Regions from separate parts of the Ensifer sp. Root127 genome, predicted to be linked through region 2. Evidence: riboswitches for the same ligand, from Rfam matches in the RefSeq annotation. Region 2 holds a riboswitch; each other region holds the start of a gene.
The links. Region 2 has a riboswitch for cobalamin ahead of nrdH (glutaredoxin-like protein NrdH). Riboswitches for the same ligand answer to the same signal wherever they lie in the genome.

Region 1 (9,760 bases), on a different contig from region 2:
CCTATGGCGAACGGCTTGTCGCGGCCAAGCGGTTTCATTTCAGCCTTGCCTTGCCCGCAGCCGGGGATCATGCCCCGGCGACTGCGGACGTCTTCGGCGAAACCTTCGCTGCGCATCTGGCGCCGATCGTCGTCATGTTGAAGCGTCGCACCGGCCTGTCCTCGGGCGCGCAATGGCGGCTTGCGGCGGATTCGCTTGCCGGTGGGTTCCTGGAGATCGGCCGCGTCCTCGGCGACGAGGAGACCGCGATGGCGAGGGCGCTGGCGATCGTCAAGCGCGCGGGTACGTCGCTATTTTCCGACAAGCTCCGTTACGAGGACATCGTGATCGAGATCGGCGGCAATCATGCGCTGTCGCGCACCTATCGCCTGCGCGGCGGCTGCTGTCTCTATTATCGAACGGAAGGTGGCAGCTTCTGCGACAGTTGCGTGATGCTGGCGCCGGACGACCGCCGCGCGCGGTTGCAGGCGCATCTGCTGGCATTGCAGGCGCGCTGAGACATCTCGACGACAAAGCCCCTGATATCGGCGATATCAGGGGCTCCGGGTTGATGGCGAAATCTGGCCGGTCTGTTACGCCTTGGCGAAACGATCGTTGATGAAGCCCGACACGACGCCGAGAACAATCCAGAACGCGAGCGTGGTGGCAAGGGCTGCCACGGCGAATTCAGCGCCGAGCACGGCCGGCACATTGCTGGAGATGTCCGACGGTTGCGGCGCGCCATAGACATGCGGTGCCGCGATCAGCACGAGGCCGATGATCTTGGCGGCGATCTCTTGCCGCAAGACCAGCAGATAGAGACCGGCGGCAGACAACAGCACGGTTGCACCCCACCAGACCTGGCGGTCGCCGAGTTCCGCGGCCGGGAAGCCCGGCAGTTCCGGCGGCAGACCGATTGCCGGCAGCATGTGCACGGCAAGCCAGCCGCAGGCGCCCCAGAGCGCGCCGTTCCTGAGCGTGATCGGGTAGCCGATGACGAGGCTGACGCCGGCGAGCAGCAGCGCGAAGCCGGAGCCGGTCACCAGATTGGCGATCAGCGTGCCGGAAAAGCGGCTCATGCCGAACATGATGCCGCCTTCCTCGTGTTCGCCCTCATGGGCGTAGGCAGGCGTGATCGGCGACAGGGCGTCAAGCAAAGCGCCAATCGGCGAAACCGCCTTCAGCGACGAATGCTGGTCGTGGTTTGCTGCGGCCGGATCGGCCGTTCCCGGCTGAACGGCTGGTTGTTCGCCGGCGGCCGGTGCCTCGCCTTCGAATTCTTCCGCGTGCAGGATCAGCGGTACGACGCGCAGTTCCTGGGCGCCGGTCATGAAGACACCGGCAATCAATCCAGCCACGATCGCGGCCAGAAGCGTTCTGACAATCATTTTCGATATCCCTCGATATCGGCGCGCCATGCATCTGGCAGGCAGCGCCGTGTCCCACTGGCAAATATGCGAACGGCTCCGTCCGGCAGATCTTCAATCTGCATCAGACGCGAGCAAACGCGTCCGGCTGTCTGCCGGAAGCGTTTTTGTCCGCAGCTATGTCGATGCGGAACGCAAGTCGCGTCCCGGAACATCGCTTAGTGGCAGGGGAAGCCATAGGAGTGGCGGGTGTCGTGCGCGGTATCGTGCAGCACGGCCGAGTTCGCCAGGCCTGCGCCGAAGACGAGGAAGCCGCCGATGAGGAGCGCGATGATACCTGCGGTCAGACGATCGCTGAGGGAGAGCGGAATGCTCGAAACTGTAGATGTAGCCATGACAACCTCCGTGATGGCGTCGGGATCTTTCCCGGTTTGGGCCCTATGCCCGCATCGACTGGCAGGTTTCCTGGCTCAGGACGTCGGGTGAGATCACCCTGGATTTGCCTCGCCTTCCCAGAGCAAGGGCCGCCCTCTCGCGGTCTTGTCTCCAGTGGCTTCTTCCGGATCGCTCCGGAACGGCGCATTCACGTCGCTCTACAGTCGCGGGGTCGGCCGTGATTTGAATGCCCAGCATGGGTCCATCCGTCACGTTCCCGTTTACTCCCGAAACGCGTTCGCGTTGCGGGAACCAATCGATCCACGATGATTAGGATCGCACCCCGGAGATGTCAATTAGACTTGCGCCGCCGCCCGGTCCATCCGCGACAAAATCACGAAGGATCATGCGTTTATAGGCTTCGACGATCTGGTCGCCCTCTGCTCTGGTGACGGAGACCGCAAGCCGCATCGTGCAATCGCCGAGATGCATGATCAAAAAGGCGGCGCTGTCGATCGTTTCGCGCGGCGTGTCGGGCGCAAACCGAGCCCAGACGTCGGCCAGAAGCTGGCCGCCGGCACGGCTTTGCAAAAGGTCGATCTCGCGCAGCGCCTTGTCGGCCTGCATCGCTGACCAGATGTCGCGCATCACAGGCTCGGCCAGGAACATATCGTAATAGATGTCGAACAGCATGGAGAAGGCGTCACGCAGTTCCGAGATCGACGTCACCGTGGCAAGCTCGGCCCCGATGCATTCATTGCAGACCGCATTGTAGCGCTCGGCCAGCGTGCGCACGATCGCCGCCTTGTCGGGGAAGTACTGGTAGAGGGAGCCGATCGAGATTCCAGCCTTTTCAGCGACTTCGCTCATGCGCATGGCGTCGCTGCCCTTCTCCTGGATGATCGCCGTGGCGCAGGAAAGGATGTGCTCGACGCGCTCGCGGCTGCGCTTCTGGCTGGGCGTGCGGCGCAGCGCCGGCTCGTCGTCAGCGGGGATTGTGGAAGGGCTTGCATCGGGAATCATGAGTAATGCTCACATTTTGACTTGACTCCTAAAATACGAGGATTTATCACATTTGCAAATGTGAGAGATGCTCATGTTTTGCAATCAACCTCAGGAGGAAGCGATGACTGACAAACTCACACTGGTTCTGGGCGGTACGGGCAAGACGGGGCGGCGGGTGGCGGCCCGCCTTGAGGAGCGGGGTATCGCGGTGCGCATCGGCGCCCGTTCGGCATCGCCTTCCTTCGACTGGACGGATGAGGCGACCTGGGCGCCCGTGCTTGAAAATGTCGAGCGCATCTATATCAGCTACCAGCCGGATCTGGCGGTGCCGGGCGCCGTCGAAACCATCCGCAAATTCTCGAGGCTTGCCGTTCGCTCGGGCATCAAGCGGCTGGTGCTTCTGTCGGGGCGCGGCGAGGACGAGGCGGAAGCGGCCGAGCGCGAACTGCAGGCCTCCGGCGCCGACTGGACGATCATCCGGGCAAGCTGGTTCTTCGAGAATTTCAGCGAGGATTTTTTGACCGATTCCGTTCGCAGCGGATCGGTGTTCCTGCCGCCGGATGAGATCACCGAACCCTTCATCAGCACCGACGACATCGCCGACGTGGCAGTTGCAGCCCTTCTGGACGAGGGGCATGTCGGCAAGGTCTATGAGCTGACAGGCCCGCGGCTGATGACCTTTGCCCAGGCCGTGGCCGAGATCGCGACGGCTGCCAACCGCCGGATCGGCTATCAGTCCGTGCCGGTTGCCGACTTCACGGTGCAGTTGCGGGCCGACGGATTGCCTGATGACTATGTCGAACTCATCCGCTATCTCTTCACGTCGGTGCTCGACGGGCGCAATTCGCAAGTGACGTCCGATGTCGAGCGCGTGCTTGGGCGCAAACCGCGCGACTTCGCCGACTATGCCCGGGAGACCGCTGCAACTGGTGTCTGGAGTATCGCCGCATGATCCCGCTGATCCCCGCTCTGGCGTTTGCCGCCGCAATCGGCTCCGGCCTGATGGCCGGGCTGTTCTTCATCTTCTCGGTCTGCATCATGCAGGCTTTGTCGCGGCTGCCGGCGGAGCAGGGGATCGCGGCGATGAACGCCATCAACGTGGTGATCCAGAATCCGCTGTTCCTCAGTACCTTCATGGGCACGGCGCTTCTGGGGCTCGCGCTGGTCGTCGCGGCCTTCATCTGGGGCGGTAACGGCAGCCTGCTGCTGGCGGCCGGCGGCATCGCCTACGTCGCCGGCGTGCTGATCGTCACCATTATCTTCAACGTGCCGATGAACGATGCGCTGGCGGCTGCCACGTCTGGGCAGGCTGCCACCGAAATCTGGCAGCAGCACTACCTGACCGACTGGGTCTGGTGGAACCATGTGCGCACGATTTCCTCGATCGGCGCTCTGGCGCTGTTCATTCTGGGTTTTGCGCGCAGCTGAAGAGAACGACCGACGCGACCCTGTGAAGGTCCGCCGGTCGTTCATTTCAATCAACCAGCGAGCCGCAGGTGAGGTTGGCGATCGCGCCGGTCATGGCGCCCGCCCGGTCCGAGGCGACGAAGGCGGCATAGTCGGCGACCTCGTCGAGCCTCGGGAAACGGCCGAGCAATGTGCCGGACTTTGCCCGACCGTCGAGCATCTCCTCCACAGTGGTATCGAACCGGTCGGCAAACCCTTGAAAGACGGCGCGCGCATGCGAAGCTGGCAGTGCCTCGGGAATGGCATCCGGCCGCAGGCAGATGACGCGGATGCCATGGCTGCCGAGTTCGCCGGCGAGAATGCGCGAGAAGGTCTCGATGGCGCCGCAGGTGGTGCCGTAGCCGAGGAAACCCGAGCCGGACATGCGCGAGCCGGGCGTCGAAAGCGTCAGGATGACACCGCTGCCGTTTCTTTCCATCTGCGCTGCTGCCGCCTTGGCGGTGATGAAGTTGGCGCGGGTATAGGCTGCAATCGGGTGCTCGAACTGTTCCAGCGTCAGCTCAGAAAGCGGCGGGCCCTGAATGTGGGCAAAGCCGACAGCGGTCAGGACCACGTCGATCCTGCCGGTTCGGTCGACAACCGATTGCGCATGCCGCTCGACGGCGGCTTGATCCATCACGTCGAGGACGTCGAACTCCGCCTTTCCACCCGCCGCCCGTATTGCCTTGGCCGTACGATCCAGGGTTTCGGCCGTTCGTCCAACGAGAAAGACACTCGCGCCTTCGCGGGCAAAGGCACGCGCCGCAGCACCGCCGATGGCGCCGCTGCCGCCATAAACAATCGCACTCTTATCCTGAAGCAACATTGTAGCCTCCCTTGATCCTGTTGGGGTGAATGGGCGTGCGGCATGGGCCCCTGGATCGATATCGATCCAAGGGAGAAAACCGTGCAGCAAGTATGATGTGTTAACGGGTACTAGCGCGCAGCGATCTGCCGCGCATATTCCTGTTCGAGCCTAGTATGCTTGTTCCAGAAGCCATGCGAGGTGCGGCCGGAAACCACATCGGCGAGAATGTCGAGATGGGTGTGCCAGCCGGCAGCCACGCTTGCCATCATCTCCTGTGTCGCGATGCGCGAATGGGTGACCACCAGCAGCACTTCTGAGCCCTTGGCCTCCAGATCGAAGCGCACCTGCGACGGCGTCGGCGTGCCTTCGCCCCAGGTATAGGCCAACAGGTACGGCGGCTTGCAGGCGATGATGCGGCCATGGATACGGCTTTCGCCGGCAAGGGCGGCATATTTGGTTGGCGGCTCACCGCAATCCGTGCCGAGGTCCTCATGGCGGAAGATATGTTCGACCGTCGATTCGGCTATAGCACCTATGGTGCCCGACGCCATCCACTGGCGGCGCTTGTCCTCCTCCGTCAGGTAGGCCCAGATGCGCTCGATCGGGCCGGGCAACAACCGCTCGATGCGTGCCGCATCCGGCGCGACGATCCGGGCATATCCGCCGTCGTCCATGCCGGCTTGCGGTGTCATCGCTTCTTCTCCGTTTGCTGCGGCGTCGTGGTCTGCCTGTCTGCGGCCTTCGCGGCGTCCTCGGCCAGAAGCAGTGCCTCCAACACATCGATGCGTTGACGCCAGAAGGCTTCGTAATGGCGCATCCATTCCATGCCGGCATGCATCGGCTCGGCGTCGAGCCGGCAGACATGCGCCCGGCCGCGCACTTCGCGCCGCACGAGACCGGCGCCTTCGAGCACCTTGATGTGTTTCGATGCGGCGGCAAGCGAGATCGAGAAGGGTGCGGCCAACTCGCCCACCAGCCGCTCACCCGCTGACAGATCCTGCAGCATCGCCCGCCGCGTCGGGTCGGACAGCGCATGGAAGACGGCGTCAAGCCGATCGTTCATATATTCAACCATGTCGTTGAATATCGCCGATCTCGCGGTTATTGTCAACCGATTGGTTGAATATCTCTGTGCCGATCCTTCCAGGCGACCAACGCCTCTGTGAGGTCCGCGGTCGGCACCATGCGGGCAAATTGTTCGCTTTCCACCAGAAGCCCCTCTGATATCGACATGTTGAGGCCGCGGGTGACGGCGGTGATGATCGTCTGGACGACAAGCGGTGAATGTCGCAGGATGCGTCTGGCAAGCGCGCGGGCGGCAGGCATGAGCTCGTCGTGGGCAACGACGCTGTTGACCAGCCCCAGTTCGAGCGCGTGTTCGGCCGAAAAGTCGTCGCCGGTCAAAAGCAGTTCCAGCGCGCGTTTGCGGCCGGCAAGCCGGGGCAGGCGCTGGGTGCCGCCAAAGGTCGGCGGCATGCCCAGCCTGATCTCGGGCTTGGCGAAACGGGCGCGATCGCTGGCAACGGCAAGATGCACGGCCTCGGTGATTTCGCAGCCGCCGCCATAGGCGAGACCGTTGACGGCGGCGATGATGGGCTTGGGAAATGCCTCCAGCCTTGCGGTCAGGCGCTGGCCGCGGCGGACGAAATCACGCACGGCGGTGTTCGCCCCCTTGGCAACGCTCCCGGAAAACTCGGGAATGTCGCCGCCGGCGGAAAAGGCCCGTTCGCCAGCACCGGTGATGATCACCGCGCCGACGGTGTCGTTCACCTCGATCATGTCGAGCAGACCCAAAAGCCAATCGATCAGTTCGTAGTTCAGCGCATTGAGCTTGGCCGGTCGGTTCAGCGTCAGAAGCGCGATGCCATCGGAAATCTGCAGCAATACGGTGTCGGACATGGTGTTCTCCCTTCCTCGCGTCGAGCGAGGCATTGACGAAAGAAGGCTAGGTGAGGGAAGATCAAAAGTATATTCACTAGTCGGTATACATCGATATGGCAAAACCAGAGCGCACCACCCGGGAAGGCATCATCGATGCCGCCTCGAAACTCTTCTATGCCGAGGGCATTCGCGCCGTCAGCGTCGACGCGGTGGCTGAAGCTGCCGGGGTGACGAAACGCACGCTCTATTACCATTTCGGGAGCAAGGACGAGCTGATCGCCGCCTATCTCGAAGGGCGCGACCAGCCGAACCTGGCGCTCTTCCGCAGATGGTTCGATGCAGCAGACGGCGATCTTGCCGCGAAGGTCGAGGCGATCTTCGTCAATCTCGCCCGGGCAGCGCGGCATTCGAAATGGAAGGGGTGCGGCTTCCTGCGCACGTCGGCCGAGCTTGCGAACATGCCCGGCCATCCCGCTATCCGCATCGGTGCCGCCCACAAGAAGAAGTTCGAGGCCTGGCTGACGCAGATGTTTGCCGTGGCGGGCATCGATGATGCAGGCGAGCTGGCGCGCCAGATGCTGTTGCTGCTCGACGGCAGTTTTGCAGTCGTGCTCCTGCACCGGGATGCGAGCTATATGGAGAGTGCCGGCAAGGCGGCAGCGACCCTCGTGCGTGTGGCGACGGCTGCCCGCTGATCTCGGGTTTCTGTCGTCAGGTTTTTTCGTCAGCTTCGACCTTGATGGTGCCGCAGGGATCGAGCACGACGCCGTCTTCGAAAGTGCCGGAGACCAGCCCGCTGACATCGACCCGGTCTCCCGGCTTCAAGGCGCTGTTGTTGTATTCCAGGCAAACGACGCGGGTCCTGGTTTGTGGGCAAAGGGTGGTGACGGCGATCGGATCCTGAACCTCCAACGACACGACCTCGGCCGTCAGCTCGACATCGGGCCACTCCGGCGGTTGCTTCTGCCAGCCCGCAACCATATGGAAGATCGCTTCGCAGCTGGTAACGTGCGGGCCGCCATCTTCGGCGATGGATGGCGCCGGCAGCAACAGAAGCGGCAGCAAAGTGCTGCGGGCGATCCGTTTCAGGTCAAGCATTGAGGTCTCCTGTGTTAAGGAGCCGCTGTAGCAAGGCCAACGATCGCTGGAAAATGATCGCTCCTCATCTCGCATTGAACGGAATTCAGCATGCTCGACTGGCGTCGCATCGACCTCAACAATCTGAAAGTGCTGCATGCACTGATGCTGGAACGCCATGTCGGGCGGGCGGCGGTGCGGCTCGGGGTGACGGCGTCGTCGATCAGCCACAGGCTGCGGCGCATGCGGGAGGATTTTTCCGACGAACTGTTCGTGCGCACGCCAACCGGCATGGCGCCGTCGCCGCGGATGGAAGAGATCGCGGTGCCGCTCAGCGAGATGATTGCCAGCATTACGCTCGCGGTTTCATCCGGCGCTTTGGAAGCGTTGCCCCAGGCGCGCCGGTTTACCCTGGTGGTGCCCGACGGCCTGCGCCAGCAGTTGCTGCCGGTGCTGATCCAGGGCGTGCAACAGGACCATGCGTGCCATAGCCTGGAGATCCGCTCCTTCGAGCGCCGCTCCTACGCCACCGAACTGTCGCAGGGCGAAGTCGATGCGGTCATCTCGGTCGGCGGCGATCGTGACGACCGCAGCCTCGTTGACCGGACCCCGGTTGCGATCGACCGCCTCGTCTGCCTGTTCGGTCCGCTCTGCCCGTTGGCTCCGACGGATGAGGTCACGGTCGAAGGCTATTTGTCAGCCTCGCATCTCTATTCGTTGCCGTGGCCGGTCTCGGACAACCATTTTGATCGGCTGCTGGCGCGGGACGGGCGCTCGCGCCGTATCATGCTCATCATGCCATCGCATCTGGGGATCGGCGATGCACTGACCGCGAGCCGGCTGGTCGCCACCGTTCCGTCGTCACTCGCCCGGCATCTGGCGGGCCTGCATCCGGCGCTCGTCATCCGCCCGCTCGCAATCGACGGCACCGAGGGAACGGTCTTTCTGGAGACCTCGCGCCAGCAGCAGCGGCGGCCGGAGATCGCGCGCTTCAAGGCTGTGGTCGAAACCGCGATCCGGACCGTGCTGCCGCGATCGGAGTAGGCACCACTGCTCTTGGCAAACTTGTCGTGGCGATACAGATTGCCGAGTGGCAAAACCGGGAGGACGACATGGCAGTCAAACGTATCGTGTCCAATCTTTACGCGTCAGATCCGCAGGCCGCGCACGCCTTTTACGCAGATCTGCTCGGGCTCGAGCTGGTGATGGATCACGGCTGGATTCTGACATTCGCGGCCAAAGGGCAGACGGCATTGCCGCAGGTGAGCGTGGCGAGTGAGGGCGGGAACGGCACGCCGGTGCCGGTGCTTTCGATCGAGGTTGACGATGTCGATGCGGTCTATGCCCAAGCCCGGGAAAAGGGCGTGGCGATCGTCTATGACATTACCGATGAGCCCTGGGGTGTCAGGCGCTTCTATCTCCGCGACCCGTTCGGCAACGTGATCAACATCCTGTCCCATTGAGCAGACCGGTCGCGAAGGCGTCGGCGGCCGGTCTGCTGATGTCAGGTTCTCGAAATCAGGCGAGCGTCAGCGCGTTGGCGAGGTCGGCGACCAGATCGTCGGGATGTTCGATGCCGATCGAAAGCCGGATCGTCGTGTCGAGAACGCCGATCCGGCGGCGCACGTCGATCGGCACGCCGGAATGGGTCATCGCCGCCGGGTGGCTCGCCAGCGATTCCGTGCCGCCGAGGCTGACGGCAAGCTTGAAGATCTGCAGTGCGTTGAGGAAGCGGAAGGCCGCTTCCTGGCCGCCTGATATATCGAAGGAGAAGGTCGAGCCGGCGCCAGTGCATTGCGCCGCATAGGCCTTGCCGAGCGGT
Region 2 (9,760 bases):
GCCGGGCTGCATGTCGACCTCGTGCGGGCGCCGCAACAGCTCGACTTGCTACTTCAGACGGTACCGGCACAGCTTGTGCTGTCGCTCGGCGTCGTCGATGGCCGCAATGTGTGGCGTACCGATCTTGCCGGCCTCTTCCGCCGGCTGCAGCCGTTGATCGAGGCGCATGGCCGCGATCGTATCGAGCTTGCACCATCGTGCTCGCTGCTGCATGTGCCAATCGACCTCGATCTCGAACGAGCGCTCGATCCGGAGCTCGTCTCCTGGCTTGCCTTCGCCCTGCAGAAGCTGGACGAACTCAGCCTGCTTGCCCGCGCATTCGAGCCGGGCCTGGCCAATCCCGAGCAGGTCTTTGCAAAATCGATTGCTGCGGTCGAGGCACGGCTGACCTCGCTCAAGGTCCACGATCCACTCGTTGCCGGACGCTTGAAGAACCTGACGGCAGCAGACAGCCGCCGTCAATCGAGTTTTGCAACGCGCCGGCGGCGGCAGGAAGACAGGCTGGCACTGCCGCTCTTCCCGACGACGACGATCGGCTCCTTCCCGCAGACGTCAGAGGTGCGCCAGGCACGATCGCTGCATGCCAAGGGCGAGCTCAGCTATGTCGACTACCTCGCCTACCTGCGCCAGGAGACGGAGAAGGCCGTGCGCTGGCAGGAGGAAATCGGCATCGAGGTGCTGGTGCACGGCGAATTCGAGCGCAACGACATGGTGCAGTATTTCGGCGAGCAGCTCTCCGGCTATGGGTTCACTCAGAGCGGTTGGGTGCAGAGCTACGGCTCGCGCTACGTACGCCCGCCGATCATCTTCGGCGATGTCTCGCGCCCGAACCCGATGACGGTCGATTGGGCAACCTATGCGCAGTCGCTGACGGACAAGCCGATGAAGGGCATGCTCACCGGCCCGGTGACGATGCTGCAATGGTCGTTCGTGCGCGACGACCTGCCCCGGTCGATCGTATGCCGGCAGATCGCACTGGCGCTGCGCGACGAAGTCACCGACCTGGAAACGGCCGGTATCGCCGTGATCCAGATCGACGAACCGGCGCTGCGCGAGGGACTGCCACTGAGACAGGCCGATCGAAAGGCCTATCTCGACTGGGCGGTCGAGTGCTTCCGCATCAGCGCCTCCGGCGTCGGTGACGAAACCCAGATCCACACCCACATGTGCTACTCGGAGTTCAACGACATCATGGCGGCGATTGCGGCAATGGATGCCGATGTCATCTCCATCGAAACCTCGCGCTCGAAGATGGAGCTGCTCGGCGCCTTTATCGATCAGGCCTATCCGAACGAGATCGGCCCCGGCGTCTACGACATCCACTCGCCGCGGGTACCCACTGTCAACGAGATGGTGCATCTGATCGAACAGGCGACCGACGGTCTGACGCCGGCGCAGATCTGGGTCAATCCGGATTGTGGGCTGAAAACAAGGCGGTGGGAGGAAGTTCGCCCGGCGCTCGTCAACATGGTCGCGGCGGCGCAAACGCTGCGCCAATCCTTCACTGCCGGCCGGCAAGAGGCCGCAAACGCATGACGGACGATAGCAATATCGAGAAGGCGCCGGGGGAAACCCCGGCGCCCGCCACCTTGATCGACATCGTCTTTCCCGGCGACACCAATCACCATGGCACGCTCTTCGGCGGTGCGGGCCTCGCACTCATGGACCGGACCGCCTTCATCGTCGCCACGCGCCACGGCCGCGTTCCCTTCGTCACCGCCTCCTGCGATCGCGTCGACTTCCGCGGCCCCGCCCACATCGGCCATATCGTCAGCTGCAGCGGCCGCCCGATCCGGGTCGGGCGGCGTTCGATGGTCGTCGAAGTCGATATGATCGCGGAAGATCTGACGGCCGGCACCCGCGATCTGTGCGCCCGCGGCCAGTTCACCATGGTCGCGATGCCGGAGGGCAAGGGCGCCGGCTGGTCGTTGCCTTCTCTCGACACCGATGCGATCGGAGCGCCAAAAGACGATGCCGTGCGCATGGTCGATATCGTCTTTCCGGATCAGGCCAGCAGCTTCGGCGCCATGTTTGGCGGCGACGCGCTGGCGCAGATGACCAAGGCCGCCTTCGTCGCGGCGACACGGGCGAGCCGCAAGACGACAGTGCTCGCCTCCTGCCAGCGCATCGATTTCAAGCACCGGATCACCGTTGGCTCGATCATCGAGCTTGTCGCCAGGATTGTGCGCACCGGACGGAGCTCGACGACGGTCGATGTCGAATTGTGGTCAGAGGATTTGACGGGAGCGAAACAGACCCTGACTGCCCATGGCGCCTTCATCATGGTGGCAGTCGACGGGGACAATCGTCCTGTTCCCGCCTTCGCGGCTTGAGGATTTCAGCAGAGCTGTCAATGACGGCTCTCCATCCACAGGCTTCGCCGACACTTGTCGTTTACTCCCCGCTATCCACACCCGAAAAAATATTGTCCGCCTCCCAGGTGGCTTCGACATGGAACCTATTGACGCAATTTTCCCGACATATACTATATCTAGTGTTCGAGGTTCTCCCGATTCGCAAGGATTGGGAGCGAAGATGGGAATACGGTGCCGTCGTAGCGATTTCGCTTGGCTAAGCCGTGGCTGCCCCCGCAACTGTAAACGGCGAGCAACTGTCCAGCATTCGGCCACTGAAGCATGATGCTTCGGGAAGGTCCGGACAGAAGCACCGACCCGTGAGCCAGGAGACCTGCCTCGATCGATAAACGTCCACGGGCGGGGTGTCCGGAGAGGTCAGAGGTGTGCATGGGGCAGGATGAAACCTGCCTGATCGTCTCGACGTCTCCCCGGAAGCGCCGTCTTCAACTTCGGGGTGAAGTCATGTCCGCGTCATCGAATTCCTATCATTCGCCAATGAAGAGGCGCGGGAAGCCGCGAATCTGACGAACAACCGCGCCCGGGTCCTCTCGACCCGAGCAAGCGGTCATCCTGCCAGTCCTGCATTTCGCCGGATCGCTTGTGCGTATCCGCATGCCTTTTCATGCCCAGATCCAGCCGACCAAACGAGGAAGAAATGAACGTCACCGTCTACAGCAAGCCCGCCTGCGTCCAGTGCACCGCAACCTATCGCGCGCTCGACCGCCAGGGCGTCAATTACGAGGTGATCGACATTTCGGTCGACCAGGACGCGTTCGAGACGGTCAAGGGCCTTGGCTACATGCAGGTTCCCGTCGTCATCGCCGGTCCGGAGCACTGGGCAGGCTTCCGCCCCGACAAGATCAGCGCACTGTCCTGAAGCCGAGGTACGGCGCGATGGGGCTGATCGTCTATTTTTCCACCCGCTCGGAAAACACCCATCGCTTCGTCGGCAAGCTCGGCCTGCGCGCCAGACGCATTCCCGTCAGCGCGGCCGACGCGCCGCTCGACGTGCACGAACCCTATGTGCTCGTCGTCCCGACCTATTGCGGCGACGACGGCCGGGGCGCCGTGCCCAAACAGGTGATCCGCTTTCTCAACGATGCGGACAACCGCTCCCACATCCGCGGCGTGATTGCCGCGGGCAACAGCAATTTCGGCGCGACCTACGGGATCGCCGGCGACGTGATCTCGGCCAAGTGCCAGGTGCCCTATCTCTACCGGTTCGAACTGTTGGGAACCGATGAGGACGTAGCCAATGTCAAAAACGGGATGGAACGATTTTGGACGTCTCAACACTCGAACGCCCCTTGAAGGCGACGGAATCGGCGCTCGATTACCACGCGCTGAACGCCATGCTGAACCTCTATGACGAGGACGGCCGGATCCAGCTCGACAAGGACCGGTTGGCGGCAAAGCAGTACTTCCTGCAGCACGTCAACCAGAACACCGTGTTCTTCCATAACCTGCGCGAAAAACTCGATTACCTCGTCACCGAGGGCTACTACGAGCAGGAGGTTCTCGACCAGTATTCGTTCAACTTCGTGCGCGACCTGTTCGATCACGCCTATGACAAGAAGTTCCGTTTCCCGACCTTTCTCGGCGCCTTCAAATATTACACCAGCTACACGCTGAAGACCTTCGACGGGAAGCGCTACCTCGAGCGCTACGAGGACCGGGTCTGCATGGTGGCGCTGACGCTGGCGCGCGGCGACGAGGCGCTGGCGCGCGACATGGTCGACGAGATCATCTCCGGTCGCTTCCAGCCGGCGACCCCGACCTTCCTCAACGCCGGCAAAAAGCAGCGCGGCGAGCTCGTCTCCTGCTTTCTGCTGAGGGTCGAGGACAACATGGAATCGATCGCGCGCGGCATTAATTCGGCGCTACAATTGTCGAAGCGCGGCGGCGGCGTGGCGCTGTCGCTCACCAACATCCGCGAGGCCGGCGCCCCGATCAAGCAGATCGAAAACCAGTCGTCCGGCATCATTCCCGTGATGAAGCTGCTGGAGGATTCGTTCTCCTACGCCAACCAGCTTGGCGCCCGCCAGGGTGCCGGCGCCGTCTATCTCAACGCCCACCACCCCGACATCATGCGTTTCCTCGACACCAAGCGGGAGAACGCCGACGAGAAGATCCGTATCAAGACGCTGTCGCTGGGCGTCGTCGTTCCCGACATCACCTTCGAACTCGCCAAGAACAACGAGGACATGTACCTGTTCTCGCCCTATGACGTGGAGCGCGTCTACGGCGTTGCCTTCACCGACATCTCGGTCACGGAAAAATATCGGGAAATGGTCGCCGACAGCCGGATCCGCAAGAAGAAGATCAAGGCGCGCGAGTTCTTCCAGGTGCTGGCCGAAATCCAGTTCGAGTCGGGCTATCCCTACATCATGTTCGAAGACACGGTGAACCGCGCCAACCCGATCGCCGGCCGCATCACCATGAGCAACCTCTGCTCAGAAATCCTCCAGGTCAGCGAAGCCAGCGAGTACAATGACGACCTGTCCTACAAGCACCTGGGCAAGGACATCTCCTGCAATCTCGGCTCGCTGAATATCGCCGCCGCGATGGATTCGTCCGATTTCGGCAAGACGATCGAGACATCGATCCGGGCGCTGACCGCGGTCTCCGACATGAGCCATATCGCCTCGGTTCCCTCCGTCGAGAAGGGCAATGACGACAGCCATGCGATCGGCCTCGGCCAGATGAACCTGCACGGCTATCTCGCCCGCGAACGCGTCTATTACGGTTCGCAAGAAGGCATCGACTTCACCAATATCTATTTCTACACGGTGACCTACCACGCCATCCGCGCCTCGAACCGCATCGCGGTCGAACGCGGGTCGAGCTTCAAGGGCTTCGAGAACTCGAAATACGCCTCCGGCGAGTATTTCGACAAATACACCGAGCAGGAATGGAAGCCGGCAACCGAGAGGGTGCGCGAACTGTTTGAAATCGCTGGTGTGCAGATCCCGACGCAGGAAGACTGGCTGGAACTCAAGAGGGCGGTGATCACCTCCGGCCTCTACAACCAGAACCTGCAGGCGGTGCCGCCGACCGGCTCAATCTCCTATATCAACCATTCGACCTCCTCGATCCACCCGATCGTCTCGAAGATCGAGATCCGCAAGGAAGGCAAGATCGGCCGTGTCTACTATCCGGCCGCCTTCATGACCAACGACAATCTCGACTACTATCAAGATGCCTATGAGATCGGCCCGGAGAAGATCATCGACACCTATGCGGCGGCGACCCAGCATGTCGACCAGGGCCTGTCATTGACGCTGTTCTTCAAGGATACGGCGACGACCCGCGACATCAACCGCGCGCAGATCCATGCCTGGAAGAAGGGCATCAAGACGATCTACTACATCCGCCTTCGTCAGATGGCACTGTCCGGCACGGAAGTGCAGGGCTGCGTCTCCTGCGCACTGTGATACTCCGGGGAACACGATGAACATCCAAGTGAAGACCAAGGCGCCCAAGAGCCCGCGGGCCGTGCGCGCCATCAACTGGAACCGTATCGAGGACGACAAGGACCTCGAGGTCTGGAACCGGCTCACCGGCAATTTCTGGCTGCCGGAAAAGGTGCCGCTCTCCAACGACATTCCCTCCTGGGCAGCACTTCGGCCGGAAGAGCAGCAGCTGACGATCCGCGTTTTCACCGGCCTGACCCTGCTCGACACGATTCAGACGAGCATCGGCGCGCCGACGCTGATGGCGGACTCGATCACGCCGCATGAGGAAGCTGTTTATTCCAACATCTCCTTCATGGAGGCGGTGCATGCCCGCTCCTATTCCTCGATCTTCTCGACGCTTTGCTCGACACCTGATGTCGACGACGCCTATCGCTGGTCGGAGGAGAACGAACACCTCCAGAAGAAGTCGGCGCTCATTCTCGAGCACTATCGCACAGCGGATCCGTTGAAGCGCAAGATTGCCAGCGTCTTCCTCGAGAGCTTCCTGTTCTACTCCGGCTTCTATCTGCCGATGTACTGGTCGAGCCGCGCCAAGCTGACCAACACCGCCGACATGATCCGCCTCATCATTCGCGACGAGGCGGTGCACGGCTATTACATCGGCTACAAGTTCCAGAAGGGCCTGGAGCGGTTAAGCGACGAGCGTCGGCAGGAGATGAAGGATTTCGCCTTCGACCTGCTGCTCGAACTCTACGACAACGAGGCGAAATATACCGAGTCGCTTTACGACAGCGTCGGCCTGACCGAGGACGTGAAGAAGTTCCTGCATTACAACGCCAACAAGGCACTGATGAACCTCGGCTATGAGGCGCTGTTTCCGGCCGACGCCTGCAAGGTCAATCCGGCAATCCTGTCGGCGCTGTCGCCGAATGCCGACGAGAACCACGACTTCTTTTCGGGGTCAGGCTCCTCCTATGTCATCGGCAAGGCGGTTGCGACCGAAGACGAAGACTGGGATTTCTGACAAGCGCGCCGCACTCCGTTGCTGAGCCAATAGCAAAGCGGCCGGTGAAGACGAGAAGGTCTTCACCGGCCGTCCTGTTTCAACTGCGCGAAGCAAGGTGGTGTTACTCCGCCGGCACGACACGGCTGCGGCCGATGGTTGCCTGTGTCAGCAGGAACGCGCTGACCGCGCAAATCGCAATGCCCGCGGCCATCGGAAGCGCCGTTCCGTTGAAGAAGACGGCAGCAACGATCATGGCGACAGCCGCCGTGACAAAATGCAGCGTCCCCATCAGCGCCGATGCCGTACCGGCAATCTCGCCGTGATCCTCGAGCGCCAGCACCGCGGAGGTCGGGATGACCAGACCGAGCGCACCGTAGCCGACGAACAGGAATACGGCCATGACCGGCAACTGGTTGAAGCCGAGGCTCATGACGATGAACATGCTGGCCATGGTCAAGGCAAAGCCGGCGACGGCAAGCTGCATGACCCGGACGAGACCAAAACGATCGCCAAGCCAACCCGTTGCCTGCGAGACCGCGAAGAACGATACCGCGTTGATCGAGAAGGCGAAGCTGTATTGCGTCGGCGTCAGGCCATAATGATCGATCAGCACGAAGGGCGAATTTGCGAGGTAGACGAGGAAGCTCGAAATGCCGAGGCCACCGATGAAGGTGAGCGTCAGGAAGTTCCGGTCGCTCAGAAGCAGCCGGTAGGCGGCAATCGCGCTGCCGAAATTGCTGTCGGCCCTGTCCTTCTTCGGACGGGTCTCAGCCAATTGGGTCGACAGCAGGATCAGGCCGATGAAGGCTGCGATCATGACGGCATAGAAAACGCCGCGCCAGCCGTAGAACTCGATGACGGCGCTGCCAGTCAGAGGCGCCAGGATCGGCGAGATGCTGAACACCAGCATCAGCAGCGACATCAGGCGTGCCGCCTGAACGCCGGTGTGCATGTCACGAACGATGGCGCGCGGAATGACCATGCCGGCGGCACCGCCAATACCTTGCAGGAAGCGGAAGGCGATGAGCGTTTCGATATCGGTCGCGAGCGCGCAGCCGATGCTGGCCAGCGCGAACAGGCCGATGCCGAGATAGAGCGGCGCCTTGCGGCCCCACATATCCGAGAGTGGGCCATAGACGAGCTGGAAAATTGCAAAGGAAATGAAGAAGGCGAGCAGGCTAAGCTGCACGACACCGGTCTCTGCGGCGAGATCCTTGCCGATCGACGGCAGCGCGGGGAGATACATGTCGATTGCGAAAGGCCCGATCGCTGAAATCAGACCGAGGACTATGGCAGTGCGTAGAAAGGACGCCGTCATGGTGATGATCTTTCAGAGGTCGCGAAACGAACGAGGACGCGCGCCTGCATTCGTTGCCGCCGGGATTGAAACTGGAATGAGCCGGTCGTGCCAGGATCGAACGTCCGGGAGACGCATCCTACGCTGACCTATGTGGTCCATAATTTTGGACACACATGTCAAATTAGACACTATTGTCCAAACCGTCAACATGTCCTATCGTCGGATCATGAAAAAACGACAAGCCGCCTTGCCGACCGCCGGTGGCCCCACCCAGAAGGGTCAATGCGCCAAACGCATCTCGATCCTCGACGCCGCCGCAGAGGTCTTCTGCCGCGAAGGCTTTTCCGGCGCCAGCATAGACGAAATCGCCGCGGAAGCCTGTGTTTCCAGGCAGACCATCTACAATCACTACCGCGAAAAAGAGACGCTGTTCATGGCGGTGGTGCAGGATATCCTCGACCGAACCAACGCCGCGCTGTTCTCGATCCTCGCGACCTTCCCGCAACGGGCAGACAATCTCGAGGACGACCTCACTGCCTTTGCAGTGCGCCTCAACAGGAACTGCATCTGCAATCAGGACGGCAAGTTCATCCGGAAGCTGGTCGAGACCGAGGGAGAGCGATATCCCGAGCTGATCAGGATCTGGCGCGAACAGGGACCGGGCAAGATCGGCGCGGCACTCTCGGCACTGTTTGCCCGGCTTGCCCACGCGGCCCCGCTTGAGATCGACGACCTCGACTTGGCCGCTCGGCAATTCCTGGCCTTGATCAAGGCGGACATGCAGATAGCCGGTCCTTTTGGCGAAGCTCCAACGGAGGAGCAATTGCAGACCTCTGCCCGCAACGCCGTCAGGACCTTCCTGCGCGCCTATGGCAGGGTCGAGACCGAACGAGCCCAGAAAAAAGCCGGTCGCCTCGACCAATCGGCTTGACCGCCAGTCGCTCTGACCAATTCAGTCACCCTGACGTCTTCGCGACGCACCTAAGACCAACGCCCCTCCGCATCTCCGATCACCTAACCAGTGATCTGGAACCCCTGCACCGGATCGGGCAGGGCGACCGGTTCGGTTTCGACGCTGACGACAGAGGCATCCGCCGGCCCCATCCAGAGCCGCTCGACCATGTTTGCGAGCGCAGCATCGGAGCCGACGATCATCGCCGCCACCGATCCGTCGCGCTCGTTGCGCACCCAGCCGGTCACTCCGAGGCGTTCGGCCTCGCGGCGGGCCCAGATGCGGAAGCTGACGCCCTGCACCCTTCCGCTGACACGAACGAGCATCGCCTTGCGCTCTCTGATCATGATCGCACCTGTTTTTTTGTTATAGAAGAGAAACTGGAGCGAAGGCGGACAAAGACAAGCCACCTGACGTTGCGGGCGCCTGCGACGCCGGGCCGTTTCCACATCGGGCGAAGTTGCGGAATGGCTCCGTCGCCTTGTTTTGACGCATTTCCGGACGGAAGACCGCTTCGCAGTTCTCCTGGAAATTTCCTATGGCGCCGCCGCCAAAATGCGTCCCTTCATGTTGGGATGAAAGCGGCAATAATAATCGATCAGCCCCGCCTCCCGCACGACGAGACTTGCGGTCTTCTTCGCCGGGATCAACACCTCCCAACCACCCTTCACGGTCGCTGTATGGACGAGGATGTCCCTGTTGACCCACTCGATCGTGTCGCCGATGCGT
Region 3 (9,760 bases), on a different contig from region 2:
CGGCTGCCTGTCGGCACCGGGCGAGGAAACGGCAAAGCCGGTGGCGTTCATCACCACGTCGGGTGCCGCCTCGGAAAAAATCGATTGCAGCGTGCCGACCGAAACGGCATCCTTGAGGCTGGAGACAAACAGCGGCAACACGCGCATGCCTTCGGCGGCAAGCGCCTCGATCAGCGCTTCGACCGGCCGGGTCTCGCCGCTCTGGACCAGGGCGCGATAAAAGCAGATCCCGACTGTCGGGGGTTCGAATCCCTCCCCCGCGACCATCCGCTCTTGGACACGTGCCTTCCATTCGCTGACGCCGATGACGCCCGCGCCCGGCCACCAGATGCCGGCCTTGAGCAGCGGTTTTGCCGGCTGCGGCTTTTCCGCGTCTGAGATCAACGCCTCGGCGTAGTCGAGGAACAGGCCGGCATTGTCAGCGCCGCCCTCGGTGAAATAGGCCCAGAGGCGCTGGCGGTCGTCGGCCTCAACGGTCGAAAACGGCTCGAGGCCGGGATCGGGCTTGTCGTCGCCGGGCAGCACCGCGATCTGGAAGCGGTGGGTGACGGCGGCGGCATGCAATGCTTCCAGCACATAACGGAAATAGCTGGCGCCACCGAGCGGCCTGACCACGATGAGTTTTGCATGCCTTGCCGTGCGCTCGACATAGGTGTCGACCGACATCGGGTGCATCAGGTTCATCAGGCTGGCGATGCGCAGGCTCAGCTCCCCGTCGCGCCGGCCATGGGCCGCCGCGATCGACGAAAGCTCGGTGTCGGCGGCCGACAGGAAAAGCACGTCGGCCGGCGTTTGCCCCAGGTCGATCGCCTCGTTGCCGTCGGCGATCGTTCCTTTCTGGGCGAGAAGCAGATGCATGTTTCTGTCCGTTCGAGCAATTCCAGGAAAAGCGTGAAATGGCTTTCCTGGAATTGCGTTGCTTCAAGGAGTTAGGCGAGTGCGGTGATGGCGGCGCGCACCGCAGCTTCGTCCATGTCGTGCAGGCCGATGACGACGAGGCGCGTACCGCGCTTCTCGCCAGCCGCCCAGGCACGGTCGTAATACTGGTCGATGCGGGCGCCAACGGCCTGGATCAGCAGGCGCATCGGCTTGCCGGGCACGTCGGCAAAGCCCTTGAGGCGCAGCACGTCATGCTCTGATATCACGCCCTTGAGGCGATCGATGAAACCTGCCGGATCGGCAATCGCGCCGAGCTCGACGACGAAGCTGTCGAACTCGTCATGAGAGTGCTCCTCGCCGGCCTCATGTTCCATCTCGTGGTGAGACTTGCGGTTGGCGATATCGCTTTCCGTGCCGACGCCGAGGCCGAGCAGGATGGCAGCGGCAACTTCGCCGTTCTTCGCCTCGATCATTGTTGGCTTGCGGTTAGTGCGCGAAGCGACCTCGTCGCGCACGGCCTTGAGGCCGGAGGCGTCGATCAGATCGGTCTTGTTGAGCACGATCAGGTCGGCGGCGGTCAACTGGTCCTCGAACAGTTCCTCGATCGGGCTTTCGTGGTCGAGATTGTCGTCCTCGACACGCAACGCATCGACCTTGTCATGGTCGTCGGCAAAACGGCCGGCGGCAACGGCGGCACTGTCGACCACGGTGACGACGCCATCGACGGTGACTTCGCTGCGGATATCAGGCCAGTTGAAGGCGGCGATCAGCGGCTGCGGCAAAGCGAGGCCCGAGGTTTCAATGATGATATGGTCAGGACGATTTTCGCGCTCGAGCAGCTTGGTCATGGTCGGGATGAAATCATCGGCAACCGTGCAGCAGATGCAGCCATTGGTAAGCTCAATGATATCGTCTTCCGAGCAGGCTTCTGCGCCGCAGCCCTTCAGCACGTCGCCGTCGACGCCGAGATCGCCGAACTCGTTGATGATGAGCGCAATGCGCTTGCCATCGGCGTTCTGCAGCAGATTGCGGATCATCGTCGTCTTGCCGGCACCGAGGAAGCCGGTGATGACGGTCGCCGGGATCTTGCCCTGGTTGGCTCTGGCAGTGGTCATGGATCAACCCTTCATTTTCAGCGGCAATCCGGCCGCGACAAAGTAAACTTCCGCGGATTTCTCCGCAACGATCTGGTGAAGCCGGCCGGCATGGTCGCGGAAATCGCGGACCATGCGGTTCTCGGGCACGATGCCGAGGCCGACTTCGTTGGAAACAAGGATGAGGCGCGCCCGCGCCTCCGGCAGGAAAGCGGCAAGGGCCGCGAACTCTGCCGCCATGTCGCGCCCTTCCATCATCAGGTTGGTGACCCACAGCGTCAGGCAGTCGACGAGCACCACGCAGTTCTCGTCATCGATGCGCGTCAGCAGCGAAACGAGGTCGAGCGGCTCTTCATGCGTCGTCCAGCCTTCGCCGCGCCTTGCCCGGTGATGGTCGATGCGCTCGCGCATCTCGTCGTCCCAGGCACGGCCGGTCGCGACATAGTGCATGCCGAGCCCGGAGGCTTCGACGAGCCTTTCGGAAAAGCTGGATTTGCCGGAACGGGCACCGCCGAGGACCAGAACCGGCCCGGCATGGGAAATGCTCATGTGCGTTGCAGCCTCACGCGCTTGGTCGCGAATTCGAGCGGCAACAGGATTTCACCGCGCCGACGGCGCGTTCGGGAAACGATCGATGAGCCAAGACAACCTCCGTGATGGCGTGGGAAGCGGGCTTCCCTTCGGGCGGAATGCCCCTGTCGGACGGCAGGTCTCCTGGCTCACGGCGTCACGAGCCCACCACATCGCGCCCCGCGTGATCACGCGAAGACCGATGCTTGGGCCCGAACGGCCCGCCTCACCTTCCCGGCGTTTTCTGGTTTCGTGAAAGGCGGACGATTCGTAGAAGAAGAGGCGTCCAACCCGGCTGATCACGAAGCCACGCCAGTGGCTTTTCCGGCTGAATTCCAAACCGCCTTCGATTGCCCCATGCAATCGAAAGGAAGCCGGCTATCAGCCCGATGGCGAACCCTGACCGTTCTACAGTCGCGGGGTCGGCTGCGATAAGGATGCCCGATTTGGGTCCATCCGTCACATTCCCAATTATTCCCCCGCATCGCCACGATCCGGGGAAACCATCCAACGTCAGATGATTAGGAAGCGGGCGCCGCAAAGTCAATCGACGCGTGCGACACGCCACCCGTCGAGATGCGGCGCGCGACAATTTGCCGGCAGCAGGCCGCAAAGGCCACTCCTGCATGTTTTTATCCTTAGATGGTATTCGACCTAAGGATAAAAACATGCAGCAATTCAAAGTGTTACAGCGACCTTTGCGCGTCCAGTAAGACGCGCGGCGCTGTAGTCGACGTCGGAGCGGACGCTCCACGGCAACTGAACTTTATTTTAGCAACGTCAGATATTGCGATAGAGTAGCCGAAAGTCGTTTCGATTATCCGGAAGGCAGATGGAACGCAGGCTCACCGCCGTGATGATTGCCGACGTTTCCGGCTATGGACTGCTCACCCAAGCCGACGAAGAGGGTACGTGTGCCCGCTTTCAGGCCGATCTGCACGGCCTGTTCGAACAAAGGATTGCCGCACATCGCGGGCGGTTGATCAAGACCATGGGCGACGGGTTATTGGTCGAGTTCCAGAGTGTCGTCGAGGCGGTCCGTTGTGCGGTGGAGGTTCAGCGCGCGAAATCCGAAAGCCGCGGCTCCGATCAGGGTCGACTGGAATTCCGCATCGGCATCAATCTTGGCGACGTCATCGTTGAAGGCGACGACATTCACGGCGATGGAGTGATCATTGCCGAGCGCCTGCAGAGCCTCGCCGAACCGGGTGGGATCATCATCTCCGGCACCGCCTACGACCAGGTCGAGAAGCACCTCGATGTCGGCTTCGTCTTTCTCGGCGAACAACGCCTGAAGCATATCGAAAAGCCGGTGCGGACTTACCGGCTGGGGCTGAACGAAGCCCGCCCCGGCAGCGTAAAGGTCGCTGGGCGCCACGCGAAGCGCTGGGCGGCACTCGTTACGTCTGCTGTCGTGCTCGGCGCTGCTGCCGGCGTGGCCTGGTGGCGGCCCTGGGAGTCGCCTGTGGAAACGGTCCAGATACAACCACCGAACCTGACCGCGCCGGACAAGCCGTCGATCGCGGTGCTTCCGTTTGCCAACGTGAGCGACGATCCCAGGCAGGAGTATTTCGCCGATGGCATGACCGATGGCCTTGTCACCGAGCTGGCTCAGGTATCCGGCTTGTTCGTTATCGCGCGTAACTCGACCTTCACCTACAAGGGCAGGGCGGTGACACCCAGGCAGGTGTCCAAGGAACTCGGTGTCCGATACGTCCTCGAAGGCAGTGTGCAGCGTGCCGGAGAACAGCTACGGATCAATGCTCAGCTCATAGATTCTCTCAGCGGCGGCCACGTTTGGGCCGGCAAGTTCGACGGTTCACTTTCCGATGTCTTTGCGCTGCAGGACGAAGTGATGCGCGGCATTGCCGACGCGCTTGCGCTTCGGTTGAATCCTGACGAGCAGATGGCCTTCGGACGCAAGGAAACGACGGTCCCGGCGGCCTTCGATGCGTTCCTGCGCGGCTGGGAGCATCACCGGCGCACGACCCCCGAAGATTTTGCAAAGGCAGTGCCTTTTTTCGAGCAGGCGATTGCGCTCGATCCTGCCTATGGACGAGCCTATGCCGCCGCCGCCATGGTCTACGCGCGCGTCTACCTGTGGCGTTGGCATTATCGGCTTGATATCTCGCGGATCGAAGCTAGAGCCAAGGCGCTACAATTTCTAAGGACCGCGCAGAAACACAAAACAGCGCTCGCCTATCAGGCGGCCGCTCTCCTGTCCGAAGCGGCCTGGCAGCATGCCGATGCGCTCGCCGAACTCAAGGAAGCGATCGCGCTCGAACCCGGCGATTCCTGGAGCTACGCGCTGACGGCCTTCGTGCTGACCTCCGCCGGCCGCCCAGCGGAGGCCCTGCCCTATATCCGTACGGCCATGCGCCTCGATCCGCACTCTCCGTCCTTCTTCATTTACGTTCTTGGACTGACGCAGTTCAGCCTGGAGGATTTCGAGGCGTCGGTGGCTGCGGTGAAGCGCAGCATCGAACTCAATCCTCAGGATGACGGTTCTTTCCTTCTTCTCGCCTCCGCTTACGCGCACCTCGGCCGGAACACGGAAGCGCAGGCAGCGATCACTCGTTTCAACGCGCTTCGCCTCGCACGCGGTGGCACTGCCGCCACCATCTCGACCAGCCCGCCCATGGATCTGGCAAAGCTGGCGGATAGCGAGCTCTTCTACCGGGGACTGCGCCTGGCCGGCGTGCCTGAGACCTTGATGAACGCCGACTTCGTAGGCAGGAACAGACTGGAAGCCGACGAAGCCCGCTCACTATTCCTGGGGCATCGGCTGCATGGACGCATGCTGGACTCGGGCGAGGAACATGAGGCTGTCATTTCAACCGGGGGCGTGGCCACTCTGACAGGAGGCTGGGCTTCCATCGGCGCTGGTCGCATGACCGATGTCGAGGTCAAGTTTGACAGGGACGAGGTTTGCTTCCTGTGGCTCAAGACAACGAACCTCTGCGGAATGGTGCTGCGAAATCCCGGAGGACTTAGCGGCAAGGAAAACGAATTCATATGGTACCACGGCGACAGGGCGTTCACGTTCTCGCAGGTCCGCTAGCCCCTTGCGCTCGCCCATGCTACCGCTACCGTACCCGCTGCAGCGCGCTGAACTGAAAAGCCTGCACTGAATTCCATGGCGTCTTATGCTGGTGCCTGATCGCTTCGACCAGCCGGAAGGACGGCCCGATTACTTCGGCAAGCGCCGCCGGGTCGTAGCGCATCACCGGCAAACCGCTGCAGCGGTTCGGCCCATCCGGCGCAAAGGTGGCGATGATGGCGTGTCCGGAAGGCTTCACGGCAGCACAAAGACGTTCGACATAGGCCGCGCGCTCTGCCGCACCGGTCAGGAAGTGAAACGCGGCGCGGTCGTGCCAGATATCGTATTGCCGCGAAGGCGACCAGTCGGTCACGTCGGCGGCGATCCACTCTACCGCTTCGCCGCGCGCGCCGAGCCGGGCTCGTGCGGCGCCAAGCGCGGTTGGAGACAGGTCAAGCACCGCGACCGACCATCCGCCCTCCTCCAGCAGCCGATCGACCAATCTAGACGCACCGCCGCCGATATCGATCAGCGATGCCGGCAAGCCCCGCCCGTACTCGTGAATGAGCCGCAGCGACACCTCGGGCGTGCCTTCGAACCAGCTGACGCCCGCCTCGTCCTTGGAGGCATAGGCAGCATCCCAATGCGCACGCCGCTCGTCGTCACTCATTGCAAACCGCCTGTTGCGCCGGTCATCCCGTGGTCAGAAGTCTGCATGTGTCGGCGCCTGCGGCACGCAGTCCGCGACGCATCTTAACGCCCCGCGCGCGTGCTGCAAATGCTGCGGGCGGGCCTCAATTGCCGAGCAGTTGATGGAGCCACGTCGGGTCAAGCACCGCCTCGAGCTCCGCGGCGACGTCATCGAGCGCCGCATCGACCGACTGGCGGTAGTTGCCGATGCCGCCTTCGATGCCGAAGCTTTTGAGCAGGGCAGCACGGTAGGCATCGCTGGAAAACAACCCATGCAGGTAGGTTCCCATCACCCGTCCGTCGGCCGAAAGGGCGCCATCGGCGCGATCGTCGATGCGGATCGAAGGGCGGTCGCAGTCAGGACCCGTGGTGCGGCCGAGATGGATTTCATAGCCTTCGAGCGGCACGTCGTGTTCCAGCGACCAGGCACGGCTGTTGCGCAGGGTCTTTTCCGGCGCCATTTCCGTTTCGACGTCGAGCAGCCCAAGTCCCTTGATTTCCCGCTCGTTGCCCTCGATGCCGAGAGGGTCGGTGACGCGCGCGCCCAGCATCTGGTAGCCGCCGCAGATGCCGATCACCCGGCCACCGCGCCGCACATGGCGCTTGAGGTCCTCATCCCAACCCTGCGCCCTGAAATCCTTGAGATCGCCGATGGTCGATTTCGACCCAGGGATGACGACGAGAGCGGCATCGGCGGGGATCGGGCTGCCCGGTTTGACGAAGACGAGATCGACCTCCGGCTCGGCGGCGAGCGGATCGAGGTCGTCGAAATTGGCAATTCTCGACAACACCGGAACGGCAACCTTGAGCGCCCGCCCCTCGCCGCGGGCCAGCTTTTCGAGCACGACCGAATCCTCTGCCGGCAGCCGCCCGGCCGCCTTCAGCCACGGCACTACGCCGAAACAGGGCCAGCCGGTGTAGCGGCCGACCGCGGCGATGCCGTCGTCGAACAGCGTGACGTCCCCACGGAACTTGTTGATCAAATAGCCCGTCACCATGCGCCGGTCCTCGTCGGGCAGGATCGCATGGGTGCCGACCAACGAGGCGATGACGCCGCCGCGATCGATGTCGCCAACGAGCACAACGGGGACATCGGCGCGGGTCGCAAAACCCATATTGGCGATGTCGCCTGCTCTCAAGTTGATTTCGGCAGGTGACCCCGCCCCCTCGACGACCACGAGATCGGCACCGGCCGAAATCTGCTCGAAGCTTTCCATCACCGCCCCGAGCAGCTTCGGCTTCAGTGCCTGATATTCCCGCCCCTTCGCCTGGCCTGCGACCTTGCCCTGCACGACGATCTGGCTGCCGACATCCGACTGCGGCTTCAAGAGCACCGGGTTCATGTGCACCGAAGACGGCACGCGGGCGGCTAGCGCCTGCAGCCATTGCGCCCGGCCGATTTCGCCGCCGTCATGCGACACGGCGGCGTTGTTCGACATGTTCTGCGGCTTGAACGGCCTGACCTTCAACCCGTGATTGGAGGCGAGCCGGCAGAGGCCTGCCACCAATACCGATTTTCCGACATCCGAGCCGGTTCCCTGAAGCATGATCTTGCGTGTCATGCGGCCACCGGTAACACCGAATTGACCGGCCGCAAAGAGCTGTATTGACACGTTTTCGCCGCATTTGCGGCGCGTCGATGACGGACTGTTTCGGCCGCTCATCAAGCTTGTCGAGTTTCCCTCCGAAACTAGCATAAATGCGACATCCCGTGACGAGTTTGGCATTCAATTCCATAAGGCGCGAGCCTATATCAGCGCCATCGAAACACACACCGGACGACAAACGTCCGGCCTCTCAAGGTCCATGCCCATGCTGTACATATTCAGCAAACCAAATTTCGTTCAGATCGCCTGGAATTCCAAGGCACCGGTCAGCCAGTCGCGCGTTCGCAACGTCGTTCTCGACGCTCCCTTCGGCCCGCTCGGCTTCATCCGCACGTCCAACGTCGGCTGACCCATCAGGCCCATAGGATCGGGCCCCTATCGGCCACGGCTTCGCATTCCGGCAGCTGACGCCTTCTCCTCCAGCCGTCTCCCTTCGTGGAGGCGGTTTTTTTTGGCCATACGGCGCATGTGAGGCGCTGGGTTTGCGCATGTCGTCGCCGCAGAACCGCCACGCACTTTTGTGCGACACGCCCTTAAACGCGAAAACCGCATCGACCTCTTATCGAGGGATGCGGCTTCCAAAAAACGCTGGTCACTCCGGAAAAACACACCGGAGGTTCGCTCAAACCCGGGACGCTATACCTTGATCCGGGTCGACGGCCGTTTCCCGCCGCGCAACAACAATTAGCCGGACATCGTTACCGGATGGTTATCGAGGATTTAACGAAAGATGAATCGCGGCATTTTTTGAATTTTTTTCGCGACATTTACAAAATGTGCGCGTGGCGCATTCACGACAGGAAAGGTCCTGATTGCAACAGATCGAAAACAAGCATTGCGGCGACCGCTATATTTTACGGCACTAATTGTCGCGAATGCTTAAATTTGGCCCGATGGAAGCCAAAAAAATCCCCTTCCATCATGTCGCAGACAGACGCTGCCCGCAGCCCGGCGCGGCCGTTTTCCGATTCAAGAGGTTGATTTCCCAACGAGAATACTTAGGCTTGCGGAGCGGTATAGAGGAGATCCGGCCGGCGACAGGGTTCCGCGGCCAGGACCAGATCGAACTCCCACACCGCCGCAGCAGGGGCTACCCTTGGCTTGTCTTTTGCCGAACCCCAGGCTGCTCATTTGGCTCGGGTGACCGGGATGCACGGCGTCCCCACGACGCCCGTTTGATCGTAGGCTGCAGTTAAAGACTGGGAGGTCTTGCAACATGAAGAAACTCCTCGCTTCCACCATTCTCGCCGCGGGTCTGTACGCGCTGGCGGGTTCCGCGCAGGCCGCGGAATGCGGTGAAGTCAGCATTGCCGAGATGAACTGGGCGTCGGCGGGCGTTGCCGCTCACGTGGACAAGTTCATTCTGGAAAACGGTTACGGTTGCACCGTGACGCTGGTCACCGGCGACACCATGCCGACCTTTGCCTCCATGAACGAAAAGGCCCAGCCGGATATGGCGCCGGAACTCTGGGTCAACGCCGTTCGCACGCCGCTCGACGCGGCCATCAAGGAAGGCCGGCTGATCGAAGCCGCCAAGATCCTGAGCGAAGGCGGCGTCGAAGGCTGGTGGATCCCGAAATTCGTCGCCGATGCCAACCCCGATATCAAGACGGTGCAGGATGCGCTGAAACACCCCGATCTCTTCCCGGCACCGGAAGACCCGTCCAAAGCCGCCATTCACAATTGCCCGTCTGGCTGGAACTGCCAGGTTTCGACCGCCAATCTCTACAAGGCGATCGATGCCGAGAAGGCCGGCTTCCAGCTGATCGACACCGGCTCTGCGGCCGGCCTCGACGGCTCGATCGCCAACGCCTTTGCCAAGAAGACCGGCTGGCTCGGCTACTACTGGGCACCGACTGCCATCCTCGGCAAGTACGAAA

Region 1: another riboswitch for cobalamin. It lies ahead of ASD03_RS27630 (CbtB-domain containing protein); the one in region 2 lies ahead of nrdH (glutaredoxin-like protein NrdH).
Region 3: another riboswitch for cobalamin. It lies ahead of cobU (bifunctional adenosylcobinamide kinase/adenosylcobinamide-phosphate guanylyltransferase); the one in region 2 lies ahead of nrdH (glutaredoxin-like protein NrdH).

What each region holds. Positions count from the first base shown of each region.
Region 1 is NZ_LMDX01000034.1:20,519-30,278, forward strand. It holds gene ASD03_RS27620 ((2Fe-2S)-binding protein) at 1-497, shown strand, start outside; gene ASD03_RS27625 (CbtA family protein) at 573-1,367, opposite strand; gene ASD03_RS27630 (CbtB-domain containing protein) at 1,565-1,741, opposite strand; cobalamin riboswitch at 1,784-2,053, opposite strand; gene ASD03_RS27635 (TetR/AcrR family transcriptional regulator) at 2,052-2,744, opposite strand; gene ASD03_RS27640 (NAD(P)H-binding protein) at 2,848-3,678, shown strand; gene ASD03_RS27645 (anthrone oxygenase family protein) at 3,675-4,154, shown strand; gene ASD03_RS27650 (SDR family oxidoreductase) at 4,201-4,998, opposite strand; gene ASD03_RS27655 (SRPBCC family protein) at 5,109-5,672, opposite strand; gene ASD03_RS27660 (metalloregulator ArsR/SmtB family transcription factor) at 5,669-6,043, opposite strand; gene ASD03_RS27665 (crotonase/enoyl-CoA hydratase family protein) at 6,088-6,879, opposite strand; gene ASD03_RS27670 (TetR/AcrR family transcriptional regulator) at 6,975-7,556, shown strand; gene ASD03_RS27675 (hypothetical protein) at 7,573-7,959, opposite strand; gene ASD03_RS27680 (LysR family transcriptional regulator) at 8,050-8,982, shown strand; gene ASD03_RS27685 (VOC family protein) at 9,051-9,401, shown strand; gene ASD03_RS27690 (cystathionine gamma-synthase family protein) at 9,457-9,760, opposite strand, start outside.
Region 2 is NZ_LMDX01000054.1:398,677-408,436, forward strand. It holds gene metE (5-methyltetrahydropteroyltriglutamate--homocysteine S-methyltransferase) at 1-1,536, shown strand, start outside; gene ASD03_RS36985 (hotdog domain-containing protein) at 1,533-2,333, shown strand; cobalamin riboswitch at 2,485-2,711, shown strand; gene nrdH (glutaredoxin-like protein NrdH) at 3,013-3,234, shown strand; gene nrdI (class Ib ribonucleoside-diphosphate reductase assembly flavoprotein NrdI) at 3,252-3,668, shown strand; gene nrdE (class 1b ribonucleoside-diphosphate reductase subunit alpha) at 3,638-5,791, shown strand; gene nrdF (class 1b ribonucleoside-diphosphate reductase subunit beta) at 5,808-6,797, shown strand; gene ASD03_RS37010 (multidrug effflux MFS transporter) at 6,901-8,097, opposite strand; gene ASD03_RS37015 (TetR/AcrR family transcriptional regulator) at 8,306-9,010, shown strand; gene ASD03_RS37020 (acylphosphatase) at 9,094-9,378, opposite strand; gene ASD03_RS37025 (cupredoxin family copper-binding protein) at 9,568-9,760, opposite strand, start outside.
Region 3 is NZ_LMDX01000012.1:192,411-202,170, reverse strand. It holds gene cobN (cobaltochelatase subunit CobN) at 1-858, opposite strand, end outside; gene cobW (cobalamin biosynthesis protein CobW) at 930-1,994, opposite strand; gene cobU (bifunctional adenosylcobinamide kinase/adenosylcobinamide-phosphate guanylyltransferase) at 1,998-2,522, opposite strand; cobalamin riboswitch at 2,660-3,066, opposite strand; gene ASD03_RS15560 (adenylate/guanylate cyclase domain-containing protein) at 3,376-5,604, shown strand; gene ASD03_RS15555 (class I SAM-dependent methyltransferase) at 5,630-6,253, opposite strand; gene ASD03_RS15550 (cobyric acid synthase) at 6,378-7,835, opposite strand; gene ASD03_RS39985 (hypothetical protein) at 8,086-8,229, shown strand; gene ASD03_RS15540 (ABC transporter substrate-binding protein) at 9,097-9,760, shown strand, end outside.